Regions from separate parts of the Protofrankia sp. Cr2 genome, predicted to be linked through region 2. Evidence: predicted binding sites of a transcription regulator. Region 2 holds the regulator's gene; the other holds the start of a gene.
The links. The regulator LexA, encoded in region 2, represses DNA repair genes until DNA is damaged. The targets are predictions, from matches to a motif close to CGAACNNNNGTTCG.
Positions count from the first base shown of each region.

Region 1: the regulator LexA is predicted to act here: its motif matches at 9,385-9,398, upstream of pcrA (DNA helicase PcrA).

Region 1 is NZ_CAUVXG010000003.1:119,303-130,881, forward strand. It holds gene U9978_RS03310 (ABC transporter substrate-binding protein) at 1-274, shown strand, start outside; gene U9978_RS03315 (GTP-binding protein) at 473-1,069, opposite strand; gene U9978_RS03320 (DUF742 domain-containing protein) at 1,050-1,409, opposite strand; gene U9978_RS03325 (roadblock/LC7 domain-containing protein) at 1,435-1,857, opposite strand; gene U9978_RS03330 (nitrate- and nitrite sensing domain-containing protein) at 1,854-5,696, opposite strand; gene guaA (glutamine-hydrolyzing GMP synthase) at 6,252-7,793, shown strand; gene U9978_RS03340 (threonine ammonia-lyase) at 7,855-9,006, opposite strand; gene pcrA (DNA helicase PcrA) at 9,406-11,579, shown strand, end outside.
Region 2 is NZ_CAUVXG010000030.1:37,690-49,268, reverse strand. It holds gene recA (recombinase RecA) at 1-489, shown strand, start outside; gene U9978_RS14815 (regulatory protein RecX) at 513-1,019, shown strand; gene rny (ribonuclease Y) at 1,288-2,967, shown strand; gene miaB (tRNA (N6-isopentenyl adenosine(37)-C2)-methylthiotransferase MiaB) at 3,059-4,498, shown strand; gene U9978_RS14800 (hypothetical protein) at 4,495-5,247, shown strand; partial or broken gene U9978_RS14795 (alpha/beta fold hydrolase) at 5,232-5,984, shown strand; gene hflX (GTPase HflX) at 6,012-7,463, opposite strand; gene U9978_RS14785 (EAL domain-containing protein) at 7,444-8,352, opposite strand; gene miaA (tRNA (adenosine(37)-N6)-dimethylallyltransferase MiaA) at 8,402-9,316, opposite strand; gene lexA (transcriptional repressor LexA) at 9,319-10,092, opposite strand; gene U9978_RS14770 (LysM peptidoglycan-binding domain-containing protein) at 10,374-10,664, shown strand; gene nrdR (transcriptional regulator NrdR) at 10,774-11,223, shown strand; gene U9978_RS14760 (vitamin B12-dependent ribonucleotide reductase) at 11,300-11,579, shown strand, end outside.

The DNA.
Region 1 (11,579 bases), on a different contig from region 2:
CTACGAGGTTGCCACCGAGGCGCTGGTTCAGGCCGGCTCCCTCGGTGATCGGGCGGCACTCGCGGCGACCATCGGGAAGCTGCATATGAACACGATCGTCGGGCCGATTGCCTTCGGTAGCTTGGTGAACATCCCCAAGAATGTCGCGAAGACACCTCTGGTCGGCGGTCAGTGGCGCCAGGAAGAGGACAAAGGCTACAAGCTTGTCATCGTCGGTGAAGACTCGAACAGTGACATGGTGTCGGGGTCGGACAAGGTTCAGCAGTACGGCTGACCGGGCGGTCAGATTGATCATATTATTGCCTGATCACCTGTCCGTTCCGTCCGGACGGCCTTCCCGAAGGCGTTGCTCACTGCCGTGTGGAACGGGGCCGTCACCTTTGTGACGGCGTGCAGCGGTGGCGTCCTCCGGGTCGAAGGCGACTCGACCAGTAGTTCCTCGTGTCGCCTTCGACCGGACGCGAACCCGGATTCAGGCCCGCGCCACCGCTCGGGACATGGTGTGCTCGACCACCGAGATCAGGGCGCTCTTCGTCGAGTCACGGTTCCGCGCGTCGCAGGTGATGATCGGTACGGCCTGGTTGATCTGGAGGGCTTCCCGGACGTCGTCGATGGAATGCAGCAGGACGCCGTCGAAGCAGTTCACGCCGACGACGAACGGCAGCTGTCGCTGTTCGAAGTAGTCGACTGCGGCGAAACAGTCGGCTAGCCGCCGCGTGTCGGCCAGCACGATGGCGCCGATCGCGCCGCGGACGATGTCGTCCCACATGAACCAGAAACGGTACTGTCCCGGCGTACCGAACAGATACAGGATCAGGTCATCATCCAGGGAGACCCGGCCGAAGTCCATGGCGACGGTGGTCGTCGTCTTGTCGGTCAGATGGGTCAGGTCGTCGACATGCGCCCCGGCTTCGGTCATCACAGCCTCGGTGCGCAGGGGCACAATCTCCGATACCGAACCCACGAAGGTCGTCTTGCCGGCACCGAAACCGCCGGCAACAACAATCTTGACTGATGTCGTGGCGACGGATGAGTTGACCCGTCGGCGATCAGAGTTTTCGAAGGCCACTGAGAACCCTTTCGAGCAGCGCGAGATCTGGCGCCTCGTCGCGGTCTGGTTGCTGGTGTACCCGGACGTAACCTTCGTCCGCCATATCGCCCACCAACACCCTTGCGACGCCGAGGGGAACCCGCAGGCCGGCTGCGATCTCTGCAATCGATCGCACGTGCCGGCACATGGCGGCAATTGTCTGTTGCTCCAGAGCAAGGTCGAGTACCCGCTCTTCACCGAGAGTCGTCGTGAAAACAAGCGCCTCGATGGCAAGTTCGTACCGTGAGCGCGTCCGACCGCCGGTCATCGCATACGGACGGACAACCGGTCCGGGGGCATTCTCGGGATCGATGCTCACCCTGACCCCCTGTGTTCCCGCCGGTTCACCGCGGAAGGATCCCCTGCAGCTCGGCCCTTAGGGCCGGCGTCAGAACGTCCATGGCCCGGGTTACCAGCAGTGCCATTTCATACCCCACAAGTCCGATGTCGCACGATGGTGCCGCAAGGACCGCCATGCTCGCTCCGTCGCTGATAGCCATGATGAACAGAAAGCCGTGCTCCATTTCGACGACCGTCTGCGTCACGTTGCCCGCTTCGAAGACGCGAGCAGCACCCTGGGTCAGGCTCACCAGACCCGAGGCAACGGCTGCCAACTGGTCCGCCCGGTCGCGCGGGAATCCGTCCGATACGGCCAGGAGTAGACCATCCGCGGAGACCACCACTGTATGCGCGACACCGGGTACTCTCTCAACGAAGTTGTTGATCAACCAGTTGAGGTTCTGTGCGTCTGAGCTCATGGGCGTCACATGTCCTCCTGGGCGTCCCGACGATGGGTGGGGGCGGCGTCCTTGATGACGTCGCGCCCTTGCCGAACACCTTGGTAGAAGCTGGCAAGCCGGCCACCGACTGCTTCGGGAGACCGGGTGGGTGCGTCCGGTGGACGGCGCCGCGGTCCGGGTTCGGCGGTGCCCGGCACGAGGTGGGTCATCGGGACCCGCAATGGCAGACCAGCGCGAGTCGTCCCGCCGGGAACGGGTTGGCGGGTCGCTTCGGCAGCCTGCCAACCGGCGTCACCGGCGGAGGACCATGACATTGCGTCCGCGCCGGCGGAGGCTGTCGTGGCATTGCCGGCACCCGCACCGGCGGCCACCGGGCTCGACATCGGCCCTGGCGAATAGGCCGCGGGAGCACCCATCCCGGCACCCGCGCGTGCCGGGAGTTCCGGGGCCGGTATGTCCTGGCCGCTAGCCGGTGCCGGCATGGGGGCCGGGGGCAGGAAGGACGACGCGGGACCGGGACGTGTGCCTTCGCCACCGGCAATCGTGGCACCGCCGCCACCTGCGATCGTGGCACCGCGTCCGCCGGGACGGCCCGATGACTCCGGCGGGCGTGAGTCGCCGCGCTGGATCGCGGGACCACGGTGAAGCGTCGGCCCTGGACGGCGCAGCGGGGAAGGCGGCGTGGCGCGGCGGGTCGGGAGCGGCGATGCGGGGGAGCGTCGTTGGAACCAGGCCGACACCGAGTCGAAGATCGGAGTTGTGTCGGCGTCGTCCGGCTCCCGGTCCGGCTCCCCTGACTCGCTCATCCAGACGTTGGACGAAGCGTCTGACGGGTCCTGGCTCCCGCCCGCACCGAAATCGTCAGACGGATCGCTGTTCGCGGGCGTGGCATCGTACGAGCGATCATTGTCGTATGTATCGGACACCGAGGCGGTCCGGCCGAACACGGGCTCGGGACCGGTCGTCGGGGCGGCCCATGCGGTGTCCGGGATGACCGGAGCGGTGGGTCCCGACGTCTCAAGGTCGAGACCCCCGCCGATCGGTCCGGTGTTGAACGTCTCGATCTCGATCGGACCGGTTCGGATCGGTCCGGTGTTGAACGGTTCGATGCCGATCGGGCCGGTACCGCCGGGTCCGGTGCTGGTCGGTCCGGTATCGGATGGGCTCGGCCATCGTGGGGCGCCCGGCCCGCGGGGGATCTCATAACTGTTGCTCGACGGTCCGGCCCCGAAGGGGGAGCCGACATCCGGCCGCTTGCCGATTGTGACACCGTCTGGCCCGGTACCACCGAACCGGCCGCCCCGCTCCAGTTCGCCAGACCCGAAGCCGCCGGACCCGGCGGCGAACCCATCGCCTCCCGGCTGCCTGAACGCGCCGTCGGGCGGTGCACCGTCCCTCCCCCCGGTACGGCGTCCCCAGCTCTGGTCGCCGCGGGCTGTGTTCATGTTCGGCGTCGCTGCGGGCGGAACGGATGTGAAGCCAGGTGGCGCCTCGGCGGGTCCCGGGCCGCTGCCGTGCAACGGGCCGCTGTCGTGCAACGGGCCGCTGTCGTGCAACGGGCCGCTGTCGTGCAACGGGCCGCTGCCGTTCAACGGGCCGCTGCCGTTCAACGGGGCGTGCCCGTTGAAGTGGGAACCACCGTTGGAGAATGCACCGCCCTTGGACGGCAGGCTCCCGTTCGCCATGGCGCTGCCGTTGGCCGTGGCGCTGCTGTTGGCCATGGTGGGGGAAAAGCCGCTGTCGAGCGCCGGTCGGTTGCCAGCCGAAGGGCGGCCGCCGCCGATGGTGGCTGTGGGTCGCGCAGGGGCGGTTGACGACGGATCACCGGCGACAACCTTGGCTGGCAGCCTTACCACGGCGGTGATGCCGCCGGACGTCGATTCCCGAAGCTGGACCCGAATGCCATGTCGGGTGGCCAGCCGACCTACCGCGAACAGACCCATCGTTCGGGATACGGACACGTCGACGACCGGTGGATTAGCGAGGCGGTCGTTGATGCGTTCGAGATCCTTGGCAGGCATGCCGATGCCGCGGTCCTCGATTTCGATCATTGCCCCAGCGCCAGGACCGAGTGAGTGGCTGGTGACCAGCACCTCTGTTGCCGGTGGCGAGAACGAGGTCGCGTTTTCCAGCAGTTCGGCGATGAGGTGAACGACGTCGCTCACCGCGTGTCCGGCGATCGAGACTGGAGCCGCAGCCGACTGCTTCACCCTCGTGTACTGCTCAACCTCGGAAATGGCGGCGAGGACGACCTCGTTGAGTGGAACGGGGTGGGTCCATCGGCGGGCGGTGTCGGTGCCGGCGAGGACCAGCAGGCTTTCGTTGTTCCGCCGCATACGGGTGGCGAGGTGGTCGAGTTTGAACAGGTTGGACAACTGGTCGGGGTCCTGCTCCCGGTTCTCCAGATCGTCGATCAGTCGTAGCTGGCGCTCGACCAGACCCTGGCTTCGGCGGGACAGGTTGACGAACATCGCGTTGACGTTGTTTCGCAGAACAGCCTGTTCAGAGGCGAGACGAATGGCTTCCCGGTGTACTTCGTCGAACGCACGGGCGACTTCGCCGATCTCCTCTTCGGTGTCGATACCGACCGGCTGGATATCGGGGTCGATGTCCTGTTCGGTGGAGTCGCGCAGTCGGCGGACGGCCTCGGGTAGACGGTGCCCCGCGATGTCGAGGGCGGCCGCACGCAATCCGAGCAGCGGGCGCACCAGGGAGCGGGCCACGACCATTGCCGCGAGGAGCGCGGTGGCCAGGATGAGAACGATGAGCAGGCCAGACACCAGCGCTTTGCGCTGAATAGTCGAACGAAGTGTTTGGCCCCGGCTGTCGGTGTCGTTGAGGAGAGAGGTCGTGACTTTGCGGTTGAGGTCCATCGTTTGCTGGGTTGCCCGCAGCCACTTCTGGGCATCCAAGTCAGGAGTCTGCCCGATGCGTCCCGTAAGTACTGTCTGCGTGTCATCGCTGGCCTGCGACACGTCCTGACCGGCGACGGTTGTGCGGTACAGGTCGCTCTGCGGACGGGTGGCCGAGCCCTCGAAGCGAGAAATCTGGCTCTCTCGCTCGGTGCCGAACCCGACGAACGTGCGATAGTCGCTGCTGTCGAACTGGTGTCTCTGTAGAACGCCGTAGATCAGCGCTTGTTGCGCAGCCAGTAGTTCCCCGGAGCGGACAATCGCGTCGGTGGCTACCACATCCGCGAGCAGGGACCCGTCGTCCTGGCCCTGCGGAATGAGTGCGACCAGGTTGACAAGGCTGTTGATCATAGCCGCATAGGCCACCTCGACGGAGTTCGGCGCGACGATGGTCAGTGCTGTCGCGCGCACATTCTCTCGGCGGGAAAGCCTGTTGGCTGTTGATTCGATTGCGGCCCGGGTCTGGTCGTTGAAGGAGTTCTGGCGTCCTCTGGTGGCGTCCGCGTAGTCCTTGGCCGCCTGGTCGACCCGTGTTTGTGCCGCTTTGACCGCATCGAGGGAACGCTGTTGCCCCGAGCTTGCGACATAGCCGACCGTATAGGTGCGTTCCCGCTCCAACTCGAACACGAGGGTGGTGGCGCTGCGAGCGACCTGGATCATGTCTCGGACCCGGTTGACCTCCCGCGTGCTGCTGAGGACGGTATTGGCACCCAGGGAGGCGTTGACCAGGATGGCGATCATTGGGACGGCGAGAATCGCGATCAGTTTGGTCCGGACCCGCCAGTTCGACGGAGTGGCAACGTTCGCCGCTATCCGCCGTAGGCCGCCGGGAGCCGGCAGCGCAATGGCGGGCGCGTCGACGCGATGCCCGCCACCGTCGGCGGGTTCCTCCGACATCGCCTGGGATGCCGCGGGCGCGTCGACGCCCTTGCTGGCTATCGGTTGTCTGCGCACGTACCTTCGCAACCTCTCCGCCAGCCTCCCGGAACACGTCGTACCAGGATGGCTCGGTATCGGGCCCGGATGTCCCTCGAGTGGCACCTTAGCGGTACGGACAGGCGGCCCGAAAGACGCCTACCCTAGGTTAGCCACCCAAAGGAGATTCGATCATGGTTCTTTCGGTGCGGCCGGAGACCGGGGAACTGTTGTCCGGTTCCGGCTCGATGCGGCGGGTGCACTTCTCGCCGAACCCATGTGTGGCCGGGCGGCCACGGCTTGATGGCGCTGATGAATGCCGGGATCGTTACGATCGGTCAGGCTACCCGGCGCTGGTTCCTCGTTGCCGCGGCACCACGGTCGTGTCACGGTTTATGTCACGGTCTGTGTTGCGATCGTGACATATGTGGCTGTGCTGGGTGGTGTCCCGTGCCGCTGTCGGTCTGCCAGCCAGTCTGCCAGCCTGTCGGTCTGCCGGCTTCGTAGGCTGGCGCCGTGAACACCGCAACCCCGCAGCCCGCCGGACGTTCGACCGGTAGCGATTCGGAATCCCATTCCGTCCACGACCGGGTTCTGGTGGTGGACTTCGGTGCCCAGTACGCTCAGCTCATCGCCAGGCGGGTGCGCGAGTGTCACGTGTATTCGGAGATCGTGCCGTGGGATCTTCCGGTCGAAGAGATCATCGCCCGACGTCCCGCCGCGGTCATCCTGTCGGGCGGACCGAAGTCGGTGTATTCCCCGGGTGCCCTGGAGGTGGATCCGGCCCTGTTTCGTGCCGGCATCCCCGTGCTGGGCATCTGCTATGGCCATCAGGTGATGGCGCATGCGCTGGCTGGGACCGTCGCGCGCACGGGAACCGCAGAGTATGGCGCGACCCAGCTCGCGGTCGTGGCATCGGGCGTCCTGTTCGCGGACCTGCCGGCCGCCCAGCAGGTGTGGATGTCCCACGGCGACTCGGTGACGGCTGCGCCGCCGGGCTTCGTGGTGACCGCGGCCACCCTGTCGACCCCGGTCGCGGCTTTCGAGAACACCGAGCGTCGGCTGTTCGGCGTCCAGTTTCACCCGGAGGTCGTGCACACCGACTGGGGACTGGACATCCTGCGGCACTTCCTGTTCACCGGTGCCGGGTGCCGACCGAACTGGACCATGCTCAACATCGCGGACGAGGCGGTGGCGGCGGTGCGCGCTCAGGTCGGTGATGGCCGGGCGATCTGCGGACTGTCCGGCGGGGTTGATTCGGCGGTGGCCGCGGCCGTCGTGCACCGGGCAGTGGGTGATCAGTTGACCTGCGTGTTCGTCGATCACGGGTTGTTGCGGGCGGGCGAGGCCGAACAGGTGGAGACCGACTTCGTCGCCTCGACCGGGGTCGAGCTGGTCCATGTGAAGGCAGCCGATCGCTTTGCCGCCGCGCTTGCCGGTGTCACCGACCCCGAACGCAAGCGTAAGATCATCGGCCGGGAGTTCATCCGGGTCTTCGAGGCCGCGGCCCGCGACCTTGAGGCGCGGGCCGAGATCGAGGGAGCTCAGATCGGGTTTCTCGTGCAGGGGACCTTGTACCCGGATGTCATCGAATCCGGGTCACCGACCGCAGCGAAGATCAAGTCACACCACAATGTGGGTGGACTTCCCGACGATCTGCGCTTCAGCCTCGTGGAGCCGTTGCGCATGCTGTTCAAGGATGAGGTCCGGCGGCTCGGCGAGGAGCTCGGGCTGCCCGAAGAAATCGTCTGGCGGCAGCCCTTCCCCGGGCCTGGTCTTGCCGTCCGGATCATCGGCGAGGTCACCCTGGAGCGCTTGGAGGCGCTGCGGGCCGCGGATGCGATCGTGCGCGCGGAGATCCGTCGCGCCGGTCTGGACCGTGAGATCTGGCAGGTGTTCGCGGTGCTGCTGGCCGATGTTCGATCGGTGGGGGTGCAGGGGGACGAGCGCACGTACGGGCACCCGGTTGTCCTGCGCGCGGTCACCAGCGAGGATGCGATGACCGCCGACTGGGCTCGGTTGCCCTACGAACTACTCGAACGCATCTCCAACCGGGTGGTCAACGAGGTCGCCCAGGTGAACCGGGTGGTGTACGACATCACCTCGAAGCCTCCCGGCACCATCGAGTGGGAGTAGCGCGCTGAGTGCGGTGCGTCCGGGTTCAGCCGGTTGGGCCGGTTGGGCCGGCACGGCGCGCTCAGGCTGCCGGCGTATGCAGGGCCTCGGCCGCCAGAGCCCGCACGCGGGAGGCAGTCACATGGTCGATGTTCCCGCCGGAGAGGACGATCGCGGTCGGGCCCTGCGCGAGGCCCGGATGGCGTAGCAGCGCCGCAACCCCGGCGGCGCCGGCGGGCTCGACCATCTGGCCGTCGACACGGGCAAGCAGCACCATCGCCTCCCAGAATGCCTCCTCGTCAACCGTCACCACGTCATCCACCAGATTCGAGGCGAGAGCGAGGGTCAGCGCGCCCGGACTCTGCACAGCCATGCCGTCCGCGACTGTCCTCGCAGGTACCTGCAGCCGGTGCCCGCAGCGCCAGGAGCGGGCGAAGGCGGGAGCGCCCGCTGCCTGGACACCGACGACCCGCACATCGGCCCGGCGCTGCCGCAATGCCGTGGCGATGCCCGCGATCAGCCCGCCGCCGCCGATGCCGACCAGGACCGTACGCAGCCCGGGTAGCTGCTCGACCAACTCGAACCCGATCGTGCCCTGGCCGGCGATCACCAACGGGTCGTCGAAGGGGTGTACGAGCAGCCCGCCGAGGTCGTGCGCAGCTGCCTCCGCGGCAAGCAGGGCGTCGTCGACCCCACCGGAAACGAGTTCGACGCGAGCGCCGAATCGCCGGGTTCGAGCTATTTTAATCGTATTCGCCTCCGCTGGAACGAAGATCGTCGCAGGGGCATCGAAGCGGGCCGCCGCAAAGGCCACACCCTGGGCGTGGTTTCCGGCGCTGGCCGCGACCACGCCACGGGCACGCACTTCGGGGTCGGCAAGGGCGATCCGGGTGAAGGCGCCACGCACCTTGAACGAGGCGGTGCGCTGTTCGTGCTCGCACTTGAGCCAGACCGGTACGCCGGTCAGCCCGGACAGGTACGTACCGCGCACCACCCGCGTGCGCCGGGCGACCCCGGCCAGCACCGCCGCGGCCCGGTCGACATCGATGTCGGCGGGCTCGACGTGGGCGGGCTCGATGTCGGCGGGCTCGACGTGGGCGGGCTCGACGTGGGCGGGCTCGACGGCCCGACCGCCGGTGTGCTGGGCGGCTACCGGCGGGCCGGGTCTTGAGGGGGCGTCGGTATCGGCGTCGTCGCTGGTGGCTGGTGCCCGGGTGACGGATGGTCGGCTCATCGTTGCTCTCCCGATGGCTCGGCGGCCACCTTCCGCAGCGGCCGCGGCAACAAAAAAGCCCCCCGCCGGAACGGCAGGAGGGCAAGGCGCGCGGACCCCGAGGGCTGGAATCGTCAGCCGGGCTCGCGCGCCCAGAAAATGATCATAAGATGCTGCGCCACCTTCTCAGGATGCTCGCGAATGCCGATGGTCGTCAAACCGACTGTCCGTGATCTTTCCGTTCCTGGCAGCGGGTCACCTATGCGCCTGGTTGATCGACTCCGGTATCGTTCGGGCGTCGAGTCGGCCGGACGCCGATCTGGCACTACGCCCTGTCGTGAGGCCAGCCGGCGCCTCGTAGGGTGTTGAGTGTGCATCGTTGCCAGAACTGTCGGACGTCGAACGTATGATCGATTCACTATGAGTACCCTTTTCGGTGGTCCGTACGCCGACTTCGACCATGCCGGCTCCGATGCCGGCTCCGATGCCGGCTTTGACCCGGGTGTGTCCGGGGGGCGCCCGACCCCGCAGCTCGATCCCGATCTCCTGCTGGAGGGCCTGAACCCGCAGCAGCGGGCCGCGGTCGTCCATGCCGGTGCACCGTTGCTCGTGGTTGCCGGCGCGGGGTCGGGCAAGACGCGGGTGCTCACGAACCGGATCGCCTACCTGCTGGCCGCGCGCGGGGTCCGCGCCGGTGAGATTCTTGCGATCACATTCACCAACAAGGCCGCGAACGAGATGAAGGAGCGGGTCACCGCCCTGGTCGGCGCTCGGACGCGGGCGATGTGGGTCAGTACCTTCCATTCGGCCTGCGTGCGGATTCTGCGGTCGGAAGCCACGCGTCTCGGGTTCACCAGCAGCTTCTCGATCTATGATGCGGCGGATGCGCAGCGGCTGATGGCGTTGGTCGCCCGCGACCTGGACCTTGATCCCAAGAGGTATCCCCCTCGCGCACTCGCCGCCGGGATCAGCAATCTCAAGAACGAACTGGTCGACTGGGAGACCGCCCGGGACAGGGCTGCCAATCATCTTGAGCGGGCCACCGCCGAGGCATACGGCAGCTACCAGCGCCGGCTCGCCGAGGCGAACGCGTTCGACTTCGATGATCTGATCATGACTGTTGTGAACCTGCTGCAGGCGTTCCCGGACGTCGCCGAGCACTACCGGCGCCGGTTCCGGCACGTCCTCATAGACGAGTACCAGGACACCAATCATGCTCAGTACGTACTTGTGCGGGAGCTGGTCGGGCGCGCGTCCCCCCGGACCGTGGACGGCGAGCTGGTTCGTCCGGGCACCGACGATCATGTTGTAGAGCCGGCCGAGCTGTGCGTGGTGGGTGACGCCGATCAGTCGATCTACGCCTTCCGGGGCGCGAACATCCGCAACATCGTCGAGTTCGAGCAGGACTACCCCGAGGCGACAGTGGTCCTGCTGGAGCAGAATTACCGTTCCACGCAGACGATCTTGTCGGCGGCCAATGCGGTGATCGCTCGTAACGGGCAGCGCAAGCCCAAACGGCTGTGGTCGGACGCCGGCGACGGCGAGAAGATCGTCGGTTACGTCGCCGACAGCGAGCATGACGAGGCCGCGTTCGTCGCCGCCGAGGTCGATCGGCTCACCGACGCGGAGGCAGCCAGGCCGGGTGACGTCGCAGTCTTCTACCGCACCAATGCCCAGAGCCGTGTCTTTGAAGAACTGTTCATGCGGGTCGGGCTGCCCTACCGGGTGGTCGGCGGGGTGCGTTTCTACGAGCGGCGTGAGGTCCGGGATCTCCTCGCCTATCTGCGGGTGCTGGCCAATCCGGCGGACACGGTGAACCTACGGCGCATCATCAACGTACCCAAGCGGGGCATCGGCGACCGCGCCGAGACGACTCTGGCCACCTTTGCCGAACAGCAGCGGATTCCTTTCGCCGACGCCCTGAGCCGGGCGGCGGAGGTCCCAGGCCTGACCACCCGCTCGGCAACCGCGGTCCGTGGTTTTGTGGATCTTCTTGCCGAGCTCCGGGCGGTCGTGGATGCCGGTCCGGTCGCGGTGCTGGAAGCGTCCCTGGAACGAACCGGGTACCTCGCCGAACTGACTGCGCAGGACACCATCGAGGCCGAGGGTCGGGTGGAAAACCTCCAGGAACTCCTCAGCGTGGCCCGGGAGTTCACCGAACGCTTCCCGGCGGGTTCGCTCGCAGACTTCCTTGCGCAGGTCTCCCTGGTGGCCGATGTCGATCAGATACCCGATCCGGCTGAAGGCGGAACCGGGGTCGTCACGTTGATGACCCTGCACAGCGCCAAGGGACTGGAGTTCCCGGTGGTCTTTCTGACCGGACTGGAGGACGGAATGTTTCCGCACATCCGTACGCTCGGCAACCCGACCGAACTTGAAGAGGAACGTCGCCTCGCCTATGTCGGCATCACCCGGGCCCGGGCACTGCTGTATCTGACGCGGGCGCAGGTTCGCAGCGCCTGGGGTCAGCCGGCGTACAACCCGCCGTCGCGTTTTCTCGACGAGGTGCCGACGGAGCTGGTCAACTGGCAGGGCAGCACCCGACCCCCGGCGGCGGTGTCCCCGCCGAGGGCGTCGGGATGGGGTTCGGCATC
Region 2 (11,579 bases):
AACACGGGCACCACCGCCGTCTTCATCAACCAGCTCCGCGAGAAGGTCGGCGTCATGTTCGGTTCGCCCGAGACGACCACGGGTGGCAAGGCGCTGAAATTCTATGCCTCAGTACGGCTGGATGTCCGTCGTATCGAGACTCTGAAGGACGGTGCGGATGCCGTGGGTAACCGTACTCGGGTGAAAGTCGTGAAGAACAAGATGGCGCCTCCGTTCCGGACGGCGGAGTTCGACATCGTTTATGGCGCTGGCATAAGCCGTGAGGGTTCCCTGATCGACATGGGGGTCGAGCACGGCATCATCCGCAAGTCCGGAGCCTGGTACACCTACGACGGCGATCAGTTGGGTCAGGGTAAGGAGAACGCTCGATCCTTCATGCGTGACAACCCCGACATCGCCAACGAGATCGAGAAGAGGATCAAGGAAACTCTCGGCCTGGTGCCGTCGATCGACGCCGATCAGCCATCCCCACCAGCGGTTGATCTCTGACTGACGGAAGGCGTTGATCGGTGATGCCGGTGTCGGATCGTAGCCGAGAAGAGGGCGCGGATCCGGTGGAGCGGGCACGGGAGATATGCCTGCGCCAGCTTGAAGCCCGCCCACGAAGCCGCGCGGAACTGGCCGCCACGCTGGATCGCCGCGGAGTTGATCCGGAAACGGCGGAGATTGTGCTGAACCGTCTGGTCGCGGTGGGTCTGGTGGACGACAAGGCGTTCGCCGCCGCGTTGGTGTCCTCCGCCCGCGTGAACCGTGGCCTCGGTCGGCGCGGTCTTGCCCACGAACTGCGGCGCCGGGGGGTGGATCCGGAGATTTCCTCGGTGGCTCTGCAGGCCGTGGACGGCCAGGACGAGGAGGCCACCGCACGAACGTTGGTACGACGCAGGCTGGCCACGATGGACGACGTGCCGGCGCAGGTGCGTGCCCGACGTCTGGCCGCGTTGCTCGATCGTCGTGGCTATCCTTCTGATCTTGTGATGCGAGTGGTCACGGAAGAACTGGAGGGTGATGCGGCGGACTAGCATTTCTTGACCGTTCGACAGGCGCAGACCTACGCTCACCGAAGGTGAGAGGGCTCCCGCGGTGACGCGGTTCCGATAGCGTGAAACACGTTCACACGAGAGTGCTTGGCCCGGATCGCGGCGTCTGTAGGCGCCGTCGTGTTCGCTTGGGCTCAACCCGCCCGTCGGTAGCGACACGGATTGACGTTCCGGAACGGCCCGTTTCGTGGGTCCTTCGCCGCTCCGGCCCGCTACTTGCGGGCCAAGGCCGGTAGCGGGAGGAGGACCGATGGGTGTTCTCCTTGCTGTGCTTGGGGCCTGTCTGCTCATGGGTTTGGTGGTCATAGCCGTACTGCTCCTGCGTGTACTGGGCGCGGGTGCGTTGGCGGCGCCCCGGCCTGGCACGGATGACGAGCAGCCGACCGAGCCTGTCGACACCCAACAGGCCGCTGAACGTCGCGAGCAGGCGGAACTGGAGGCCGCCGAACTTATCCGCCGAGCCGAGGAGACCGCCCGGGCGGTGCAGGAAAGGGCAGAGTCCGAATCCGCGCTGCGAGCGTCCCTTGCGGAGGCACAGGCGCATGAATCGGGTCGTAAGGCGGCCGAGACATTCCGCGTGCAGGCCGAGGCGGAGGTGCGGCAACTGCGATCTGAGCTCCACGCACAGGACGCCCGGCTCGTCCAGCGTGAACAGCGCTTGGAGGTTCGCACGGCCGCGATTGACGAACAGGCAAGCCAGCTTGAGACCCGGGACCATGATCTCGCGGCTCGGGAGGTCGAGGTTGCCAGGCGTCGGGCCGAACTTGTCGACCTGGAGGAGGAACGGCGCCAGACGCTGGAGACCGTCGCCCGGCTCACTGCTGCCCAGGCGCGTGCCGAGCTTGTCAAGGTGGTCGAGGCCGATGCCCGCCGCGATGCCGCCGTGCTCATCCGTGACATCGAGGCACAAGCTCGGGAGCAGGGCGAGGACAGGGCCCGGAAAATCGTGACGTTGGCTATCCAGCGCGTCGCATCGGAGGCGACCACCGAGTCGGTTGTTTCCGTGCTGCATCTGCCCAACGACGAGATGAAGGGCCGCATCATCGGCCGCGAGGGACGCAACATCCGCTCGTTCGAGGCGGTCACCGGGGTGAATGTCATCATTGACGACACGCCGGAGGCGGTCCTGCTCAGCTGCTTCGATCCGGTGCGACGCGAGGTTGGAAAGATCACCCTGGAGGCGCTGGTCTCAGATGGGCGCATCCATCCACACCGGATCGAGGAGGAGTACGACAGAGCCCGGCGTGAGGTCGAGGCTCGCTGTATCCGCGCCGGTGAGGACGCGCTCATGCAGACGGGGATCGCGGAGATGCATCCCGAGCTGATCGCCCTGCTCGGACGCCTGCGTTATCGGACGAGCTATGGGCAGAACGTCCTCGCGCATCTTGTCGAGTGCGCCCATCTGGCGGGGATCATGGCGGCTGAACTGCGGCTGCCCCCAGCCCTGGCCAAGAGGGGAACACTGCTTCATGATCTTGGCAAGGCTCTGACTCACGAAGTGGAGGGCAGCCACGCCCTCATCGGTGCCGAGATCGCCCGGCGCTACGGTGAGGACGAGGAGGTGGTGCATGCCGTCGAAGCGCATCACAACGAGGTCGAGCCCCGGTCGATCGAGGCCGTGCTGACCCAGGCCGCCGACCAGATCTCCGGCGGGCGACCGGGCGCTCGCCGGGAGAGCCTGGAGTCCTACGTCAAAAGGCTCGAGCGCATCGAGCAGATTGCCGGCGAGCGCCCGGGTGTTGAGAAGGTGTTCGCGATGCAGGCCGGCCGCGAGGTCCGGGTGATGGTCGTATCGGATCAGGTCGATGACATCGCCGCCCATATGCTGGCTCGTGATGTCGCCAAGCAGATTGAGGACGAACTGACCTACCCCGGTCAGATCCGGGTCACCGTCGTCCGGGAGACTCGCGCCGTCGAAGTCGCCCGCTAGCGGGCTGTCCGGCTGGGAGCGTCCGGCTTGCGCGCCGTAGGCTGGCTGGGTGAGTCCCCGCAGCTATCAGGTCCGGACGTTCGGCTGTCAGATGAACGTTCACGACTCCGAACGCATCGCCGGCATGCTTGAGGCCGCCGGCTACGTACCGGTCGAGACCGGAGTCGACGCCACGCCCGATCTGGTGGTCTTCAACACGTGCGCGGTACGGGAAAACGCTGACAACCGCCTCTACGGCAATCTCGGCCAGATGTACCCTGCCAAGCAGAGCCACCCGGGCATGCAGATCGCCGTCGGTGGCTGCCTCGCACAGAAGGACCGCTCGCTGATCATCGAACGCGCCCCCTGGGTGGATGTCGTGTTCGGAACGCACAATCTACACAGACTGCCCGTCCTGCTGGAACGTGCCCGGCACAACGCGGTGGCCGAGGTTGAGATCGCCGAGGCGTTGGAGGTATTCCCCAGCGCGCTTCCCGCCAAGCGGGTAACACACCATTCGGCCTGGGTGAGTATCAGTGTCGGCTGCGACAACACCTGCACCTTCTGCATCGTGCCGAGCCTGCGCGGCAAGGAGGCCGACCGTCGCCCCGGGGACGTTCTCGCCGAGGTCGAGGCGCTGGTCGCCGAAGGCGTTCTGGAGATCACTCTGCTCGGCCAGAACGTGAACTCCTATGGCCGGTCGCTGGGTGACCCGGGGGCGTTCGCGAAACTGCTGCGCGCGTGCGGGACGATCGACGGCTTGGAGCGCATCCGATTCACCTCCCCGCATCCACGCGATTTCACCGATGATGTGATCGAGGCGATGGCGGCGACGGAGGCTGTGTGTCCGCAGCTGCACATGCCGTTGCAATCGGGGTCGGACGCGGTGCTGCGGCGGATGCGCCGCTCCTACCGCCAGGAGCGTTTCCTCGGGATCGTCGAGCGGGTACGGGCGGCGATGCCCCACGCCGCGATCACCACCGACATCATCGTCGGCTTCCCCGGGGAGACCGAGGCAGATTTTGCCGACACCCTGCAGGTGGTCCGCGAGGCGCGGTTCGCCAGTGCTTTCACGTTCCAGTACTCCCGGCGGGCCGGCACCCCGGCGGCGACCATGGACGGGCAGGTCGAACCGGCGGTCGTGCAGGAGCGCTATGACCGGCTGGTGGTTGTTCAGGAGGAGATCTCCTGGGAGGCCAACCGCATGATCGTCGGTGAGCGGGTGGAGGTCCTGGTTGTCGACGGCGAGGGACGCAAGGACGCCGCCACCGGACGACGATCCGGCCGTGCCCGTGACGGTCGACTTGTCCACCTCCGGCCACCGGCCACGTCCGACATCTCCGATCCCGGGATACGGCCCGGTGATGTGGTGGAAACTGTGATCACCAAAGCTGCGCCGCACCATCTGGTGGCGGACGGTCCGCCGCTGACCCACCGGCGGACCAGTGCGGGTGACCTCTGGCAGAGCGCGCAGCGCACACCGAGTCATGACGGTGACGCTGGGATGACTCGCCGGTCGACCGACCTCGGCATACCCATGCGTCGCCGGTGACGCTGGTCGCTGCGGCGGTCTGCCCGCATCCACCGTTGCTCATCCCCGAGGTTGCCCGAGGCGAACCCGTGGCGGTGCGAGAACCGGCGGTCCGGGCCATCCGCAGGCTGGTCGGGTGGAATCCGGACCTCCTCGTGGTCGTCGGCGATGCCCCACGGACCGCGGCCTACGCGGCCGGTCAGTCGGGATCGCTGGCAGGCTTCGGGGTACCCCGATCGGTGACGCTGGGGCGGGCGCCCCATCATGGTCGGCGATGCGGTGGCCAGCCGCTGTTGTCGTTGTCGTTGTCGTTGACGGTCGGAGCCTGGCTGCTCGAACAGACGTCGTGGCGGGGGGACGTCGTCGGATTCGGTGTGAGCGAGATGACCGCCGTGCGGGATGCCGCGCAGATCGGCGTCGCGTTGGCGCGCCGGGCGGCCAGGGTCGCGTTGTTGGTGATGGCGGACGGCAGCGCCCGGCGGACGGTCGGTGCGCCCGGGGGATTCGACGAGCGCGCCGCGGCCCATGACGCCATGGCGGCGGCGGCGCTGGCCGCCGCTGACGCGCCCGCGCTGTTGCGGCTCGAGCCCGAGGTCTCCCGTGAGCTGATGGCGGCGGGTCGTGCGTCCTGGCAGGTGCTGGCCGGCGCGAGCCTCGTTTCTGGACCGAGCGACACGTACGTACGGTCATGGTTATCTCGCGCTGAGTACGTTGCCGCACCCTACGGTGTGGGGTACGTGGTCGCCTTCTGGGAATGGGGGAGTCGTTAGCCATGCTCTCGACGCCGACGGAACTGCCGCCAGGGGTGCGGCGCCTGACCTGTGCGGGTCTCGCGGCACTGCGAGCCGGTTCACCAGCGGACCCACCGGTCGTCCTGCTGCCCGGCTACACCGGGAGCAAGGAGGACTATCTAGTGATCATGAAAGGGTTGGCGGCGGTCGGGTTCAACGTCATCGCGGTCGACCAGCGCGGCCAGTACGAGTCGCCTGCCGCCGATCCGGAACGGGACTGCACGGTCGAGGCTCTTGCCGAGGATGTCGGGCGGGTGGTCGACGACATCGGTCAGCCGGTGCATCTGCTGGGCCATTCCTTCGGCGGCCTCGTCGCCCGCGCCGCGGTCATCAGCCGACCCTCGTCCGCGGCGAGCCTGGTGCTGCTGTGCTCCGGCCCCGCCGGGATCGTCGGCGCCCGCCGGATCGCGTTGCGAGCCATGCGGGTCGTCTACGACCGCAGCGGCCGCGACGCGGTGTGGGCCGCGGTGCGCGCCGCGGACACCACCAGCTACCCGCCCGGCGGCTTGGAGTTCCTGGAGCACCGGTTCTTCGCCAGCAGCGATGTCGGGCTACGGGTCATGAGCGAGCAGCTTCTCGACGAGCCTGACCGGGTCGGTGACCTTGCCGCCGCGACCAGCGAGGCCGGCGCGCCGGTTCTGGTCGCCCACGGCATGGCCGATGACGCCTGGCCGCCGCATCTGCAGGCGGACATGGCGGTACGCCTCGGTGCCCGCTACGAAGTGATCCCCGGGGCCGCGCACTCACCTGTGACCGAGAACCCCCGGGCCACCGAGGCTGTGTTGATCGATTTCTGGCTGAAACACGGCGAGCGCAGCGGCGAGGCCGACCGGTACCCGGGCCCGCACCACGGTGCCGTCCGCGGTGTGCCGCAGATCGAGGACCTCGCCGTCGGCATGGACCCGTGACACCAGATCGCCGCGGGCGAAGGGCACCAGCACGCACACCTCCACCGCCGGGTGGGGCACACGTTCGGTCAGCGCCTCCACCAGGGTGGACAGGCCCTCGCCCGTTCGTGCGGACACGAACACCGCGTTCGGGATGCCTCGACGCAGCCCGGCCAGTACCTCCGGGTCGGCAGCGTCGATCTTGTTAACCACGATCAGCTCGGGGACATCCCCGGCGTCGACGTCGTTGATCACCATGCGGACAGCCGTAATCTGCAACATCGGATCGGGATGCGAACCGTCGACCACGTGCAGGAGGAGATCGGCGTCCGCGACCTCCTCCAGCGTCGAGCGGAACGCCTCGACGATCTGGTGTGGCAGGTGGCGGACGAAACCGACGGTGTCAGCGAGGGTGAAGGTCCGACCGTCGGGGAGCGTGGCGCGTCGTACCGTCGGGTCCAGCGTGGCGAACAGCGCATCCTCGACGAGTACGCCCGCGCCCGTGAGGCGGTTGAGCAGTGAGGACTTGCCGGCGTTGGTGTAGCCGGCGATCGTGACCGCCGGAACCCCGCTGCGTTGCCGTGACGACCGTTTCGTCGCCCGGATCGTCTTCATGTCGGCGAGTTCGCGGCGGAGCCTGGCCATGCGCGCCCGCAGGCGCCGCCGGTCAGTTTCGATCTTCGTCTCGCCAGGGCCCCGGGTGCCGATCCCACCGCCGGACCGCGACATCGACTCACCCCAGCCGCGCAGCCGCGGCAGCATGTACTGCAGCTGGGCAAGTTCGACCTGCGCCTTGCCTTCCCGGGATGTCGCGTGCTGGGCGAAAATATCCAGGATCAGCGCGGTCCGGTCGATGACCTTGACCTTGACGACATCCTCCAGCTGGCGCAGCTGGCCGGGAGTCAGTTCACCGTCGCAGACAACGGTGTCGGCGCCGACGGCGGCAACGACCTCGCACAGCTCCCGTGCCTTGCCGGAACCGACGTACGTGGCCGCGTCGGGGGTGTCGCGCCGCTGGACGAGTGCGTCCAGGATGACCGAGCCGGCCGTGTTCGCGAGTGCCGCGAGCTCGGTCATGGAGGTCGCGACGTCCGTGGCGGTCCCGGCGGTCCACACGCCGATGAGGACGACTCGTTCCAGCCGGAGCTGACGGTACTCGACCTCGGTGACGTCGTCCAGTTCGGTCGTCAGACCCGGTACCCGGCGCAGGGCCGCCCGGTCGGCGAGATCGAGTCCCTCACCGGTGGCGTCGAAGAAGTGGTTGCGGACGTGGTCGCGGATGGAGTCCTCAATGGCGGGAAGCGTCATATCGCCCTTCTCTGACGCGGTTGGATGCCGGCGGTCGCATCGGTACGGTGGCGGGGGGGTGGGAGGATGATCCCGAGCGCTCATGCCGGCGGTCCGGTCGGCCACGGCCGAGCGCGATCATTCGGGCGTCGTCAGTGGGAACGGGTGGACAGAACAACCGGCCGGCGCCGCGGTCACAGTTCATCGCGGCCAACCTGGACGCGATGACCATGCTGTCAACGCCTTCTGCCGTCACCACCAGCCGCCGTCGGTGAGCCAGCGTGATGATCGAGGCCAGTACGGCTTCACCTTCCAGGTCCCGCTGCATGGCGCGGAGGAAGCGTCCGTCGATCTTCACCATGTCCAGTGGCAGGACGTCAAGAGTCGACATGGAAGCGTACCAGGTTCCGAAGCCGTCGACGCCCACCGCCGGTCCGAACGAGCGTAGGTGGCTCAACAGACGGGGTACCCCGATGTGCGCGAGCCCAAGAGTCTGTTCGGTGAACTCCAGCCCGAGGGCTCCCGGTGGCAGCCCGCGGCCAGCCATGAGGCGTTCCACCTCGACCGCGAAGTCCGGCCGGGTCAGCTGGTCGGCGGTGACGTTCACCCACAGTCGGGGCGGGCGGATGGTGGTCCCCGAAGCCATCTCGTGCCATGTCCGAGCCTCCGCAACAGCAGTTTGAAGGACCCAGCGGCCGACCTGTTCGGACAGGCCTGCGGCTTCGGCGACCGGCATGAACTGCGCCGGGTTCAGCAGACCATGGTCGGGATGTTGCCAGCGCAGAAACGCCTCCATCGCCGGAACCGATCCGTTGCGCAGGTCCACCTCGGGCTGGTAATGCAGCTGCAACGACCCGTCGTCAAACGCGGCACACAGGGCCGGGACGAGGTTCAGCTCGAGCGCGGTCACAGCTGTCTCCAGACGCCGGGATGAACGGGTCGCCGGTACCCATCGCCCGTCAGGCTGAGCGGATCATGCCCGCCACCTGGTCGACGTCAGGACGGTCCAGCCAAATTATGCGGGGATCGCGGCGAAACCACGACCGTTGTCGGCGGACGAATCGGCGCGTCGCGGCAATTGTTGCAAGTCGGGCCGATTCGCCTGATTCGATCGTGCCATCCAGCCAGGCCAGAACCTGGGCGTAACCCAGCGCCCGCGAGGCGGTCCGTCCGCTCCGAAGCCCCATGTCGGCGAGCGTTCGGACCTCCTCGACCATGCCGGCAGCCCACATGTCGCCCACGCGGTCGGCAACCCGGGCGTCGAGCTGGGGATGGTCGAGGCCGATCTGAACGACGTCATAGACCGCGCGGTGCTCTGGTAGGGAGGCGGTGAAGCCGCCGGTCAGCTCCACCACTTCCAGCGCGCGCACGATACGACGACCGTTGCCGACCAGTATGGCGGCAGCTGCCTGCGGCGCGCGTGCGGTCAGGTCGGCATGCAACGCGGCAGCCCCACGTTCGGACAGCTCCCGTTCAAGGCGTGCGCGCACCGCCGGGTCGGTGCCGGGAAACCTGAGATCGTCGATGACAGCCCTGATGTAGAGTCCGGAGCCGCCGACGAGTACCGGGGTCCGGCCGGCAACCAGCAGATCGTCGATGACTGCTCGTGCCCGTGCCTGGTACGACGCCACGTCGGCGGTGTGGGTGACGTCCCAGACGTCAAGGAGATGGTGCGCAATGCCCTTGCGGTCTCGCGTCGGCACCTTGGCCGTGCCGATGTCCATGCCGCGGTAGAGCTGCATGGAGTCGGCGTTGACGATCTCGCCGCCGAGGGTGGCGGCGAGATCGATCGCGAGCTCGCTCTTGCCGGCCGCCGTCGGACCGACGACCGCAACCACTCGCCCGGCCTTCATCCGGTCCGCCCGACCTGCCATGTTCAGACCCGGCGTAGTACCGCGACGATCCGACCGAGGATCGATGCTTCGTCACCCGGAATATCGGCATAGGCCGGGTTCTGTGGCTGGAGCCATACGTGCCCGTCACGGTGACGCAACGTCTTGACCGTGGCCTCGCCGTCGATCATTGCGGCGACTATCTCGCCGTTGTCCGCGACCGGCTGCTGGCGGACGACTACCCAGTCCCCGTCGCAGATCGCGGCATTGACCATGGAGTCTCCGACGACTCTCAGCATGAACAGCGTGCCCTCGCCGACGATCTCACGGGGAAGCGGGAAGATGTCCTCGATCGCCTGCTCGGCGAGGATCGGCCCACCCGCTGCGATACGGCCGAGGACGGGCACGTAGGCCGCTTCCCGGCGGGCGTCGGGCGGGGCGGTGGACTCCCCGGTGCCGGCCGTCAGGGCCGGCGGCGGCCCGAGGTGGAGGCTGTCGCGTGCCGTCGGCCGTACCGGCGTGTCCGCAGAGAGCACTTCCATGGCCCGCGGACGGTGCGGGTCACGACGCAGGAAGCCCTTCTCCTCCAGCATCTTGAGCTGATGCGCGACGCTGCTCGTGCTTGTGAGCCCGACCGCTTCGCCGATCTCGCGGACACTGGGCGGATATCCGCGGCGCTCGACGGCATTGCGGATCACCTCCAACACCTTGCGCTGGCGGGGGGTCAGGCCCGACGCGTCCGCCGGCCCATCCGGCAGGTCGCGCACGGTACCGCGCGGTGGCCGGCCACGTCGGGTGCGGTTGGGGTCGGTGGTCATACCTGCCGTTCTCCTTCGTTTTGCGGTCGTGACAGACTCCGCTCTCTGCATACCTGGTGTTTTCGCCAGGAACCGGAGCCGGTGGTCACGACCGACATCTCATCGGTACGACCGTAACCGCAGCGACCGGATTTCTCAAACGTCTGTTCGAGCGTGTCGCGACGATTCCGTCGGAGCCATGAGGTACAAAATCGATCAGACGTTCGATCGAACGGATGTTCGTAGTTCGTGATCTCGAGGGGTGAAGGGGTGTGTTGAACAGGTGCGTGGTGGAGCAGCCGGTGCTGCCTCCACTGAGATTGACCAGGCGGGGCCGGCTGGTCCTGATTGTCCTCGTCGCGGTCGTCTTCTGTCTGATCTTGTCCGTCGCGCGGGTGACATCGCTGGCCGCACCGCGTGGCGCTGGGGCTTCCAGTCGTGTTCACGTGGTCCAGCCCGGGGAGACCTTATGGGGTATAGCGCGTGTGCTGGCTCCCGAGGGTGACACTCGGGTGATTGTGGCGCGGCTGGCCGGTATGAACCAGCTTGCCACTATCGATCTTGTTCCCGGGCAGACGCTTCGTCTGCCCTGACCGTCCGACACGCCGACCGTTTGCCAGTTCGTGGTGGTGGGCCCTATGGTCGACCACAACATGTAGTAGTTACCGAGTTGTAAGTTTCCAAGATCTTGGGGGATCGTCCGTGCGATGCCCGTTCTGTCGACACCCGGACAGCAGGGTGGTTGACAGCCGCGAGGCTGAGGAGGGCGCCGCGATCCGCCGTAGGCGATCATGCTCATCCTGTGGCCGTCGGTTCACGACGATCGAGGAGGCATCACTGCGGGTGATTAAGCGCAGTGGTGTGACCGAGCCGTTCAGCCGCGCGAAGGTGGTGGCGGGTGTGCGCCGGGCATGTCAGGGTCGACCGGTCGAGGCCGACGCGCTGGCTCAGCTCGCTCAGCTGGTCGAGGACAGGTTGCGTGCGTCGGGAGCGGCTGAGATTCCCTCGGACGAGATCGGCCGGGCGATTCTCAGCCCACTGCAAGATCTTGACGAGGTCGCCTACCTGAGGTTCGCCTCGGTGTATCTGGCCTTCGAGTCCCTGGCGGACTTCGAGACCGCGATCGCGGGCCTTCGGGCGCAGACCGGATAGTTCACGGGCCGGCGCGTTGCCGTCCCTGCCGTACCCGCCACACGCCGTACCCGCCACACGCCAGACGAGGAGCGCCATGACCGAGACCCGTGGCACGAAGTCGAGCCGGTCCGCTGGTAAGAGCACCGGCCTGACGGTCGGACGTGTCCATACCTCGCCCGGGGTCCATCCCTACGACGAGGTCACCTGGGAGCTGCGGGACGTCGTCATGACCAACTGGCGGGACGGTTCGGTCAACTTCGAGCAGCGCGGGGTGGAGTTCCCCGACTTCTGGTCGGTGAACGCCACGAACATCGTCACGAGCAAGTACTTCCGTGGCGCGTTGGGCAGCGCCACCCGCGAATGGTCCCTGCGCC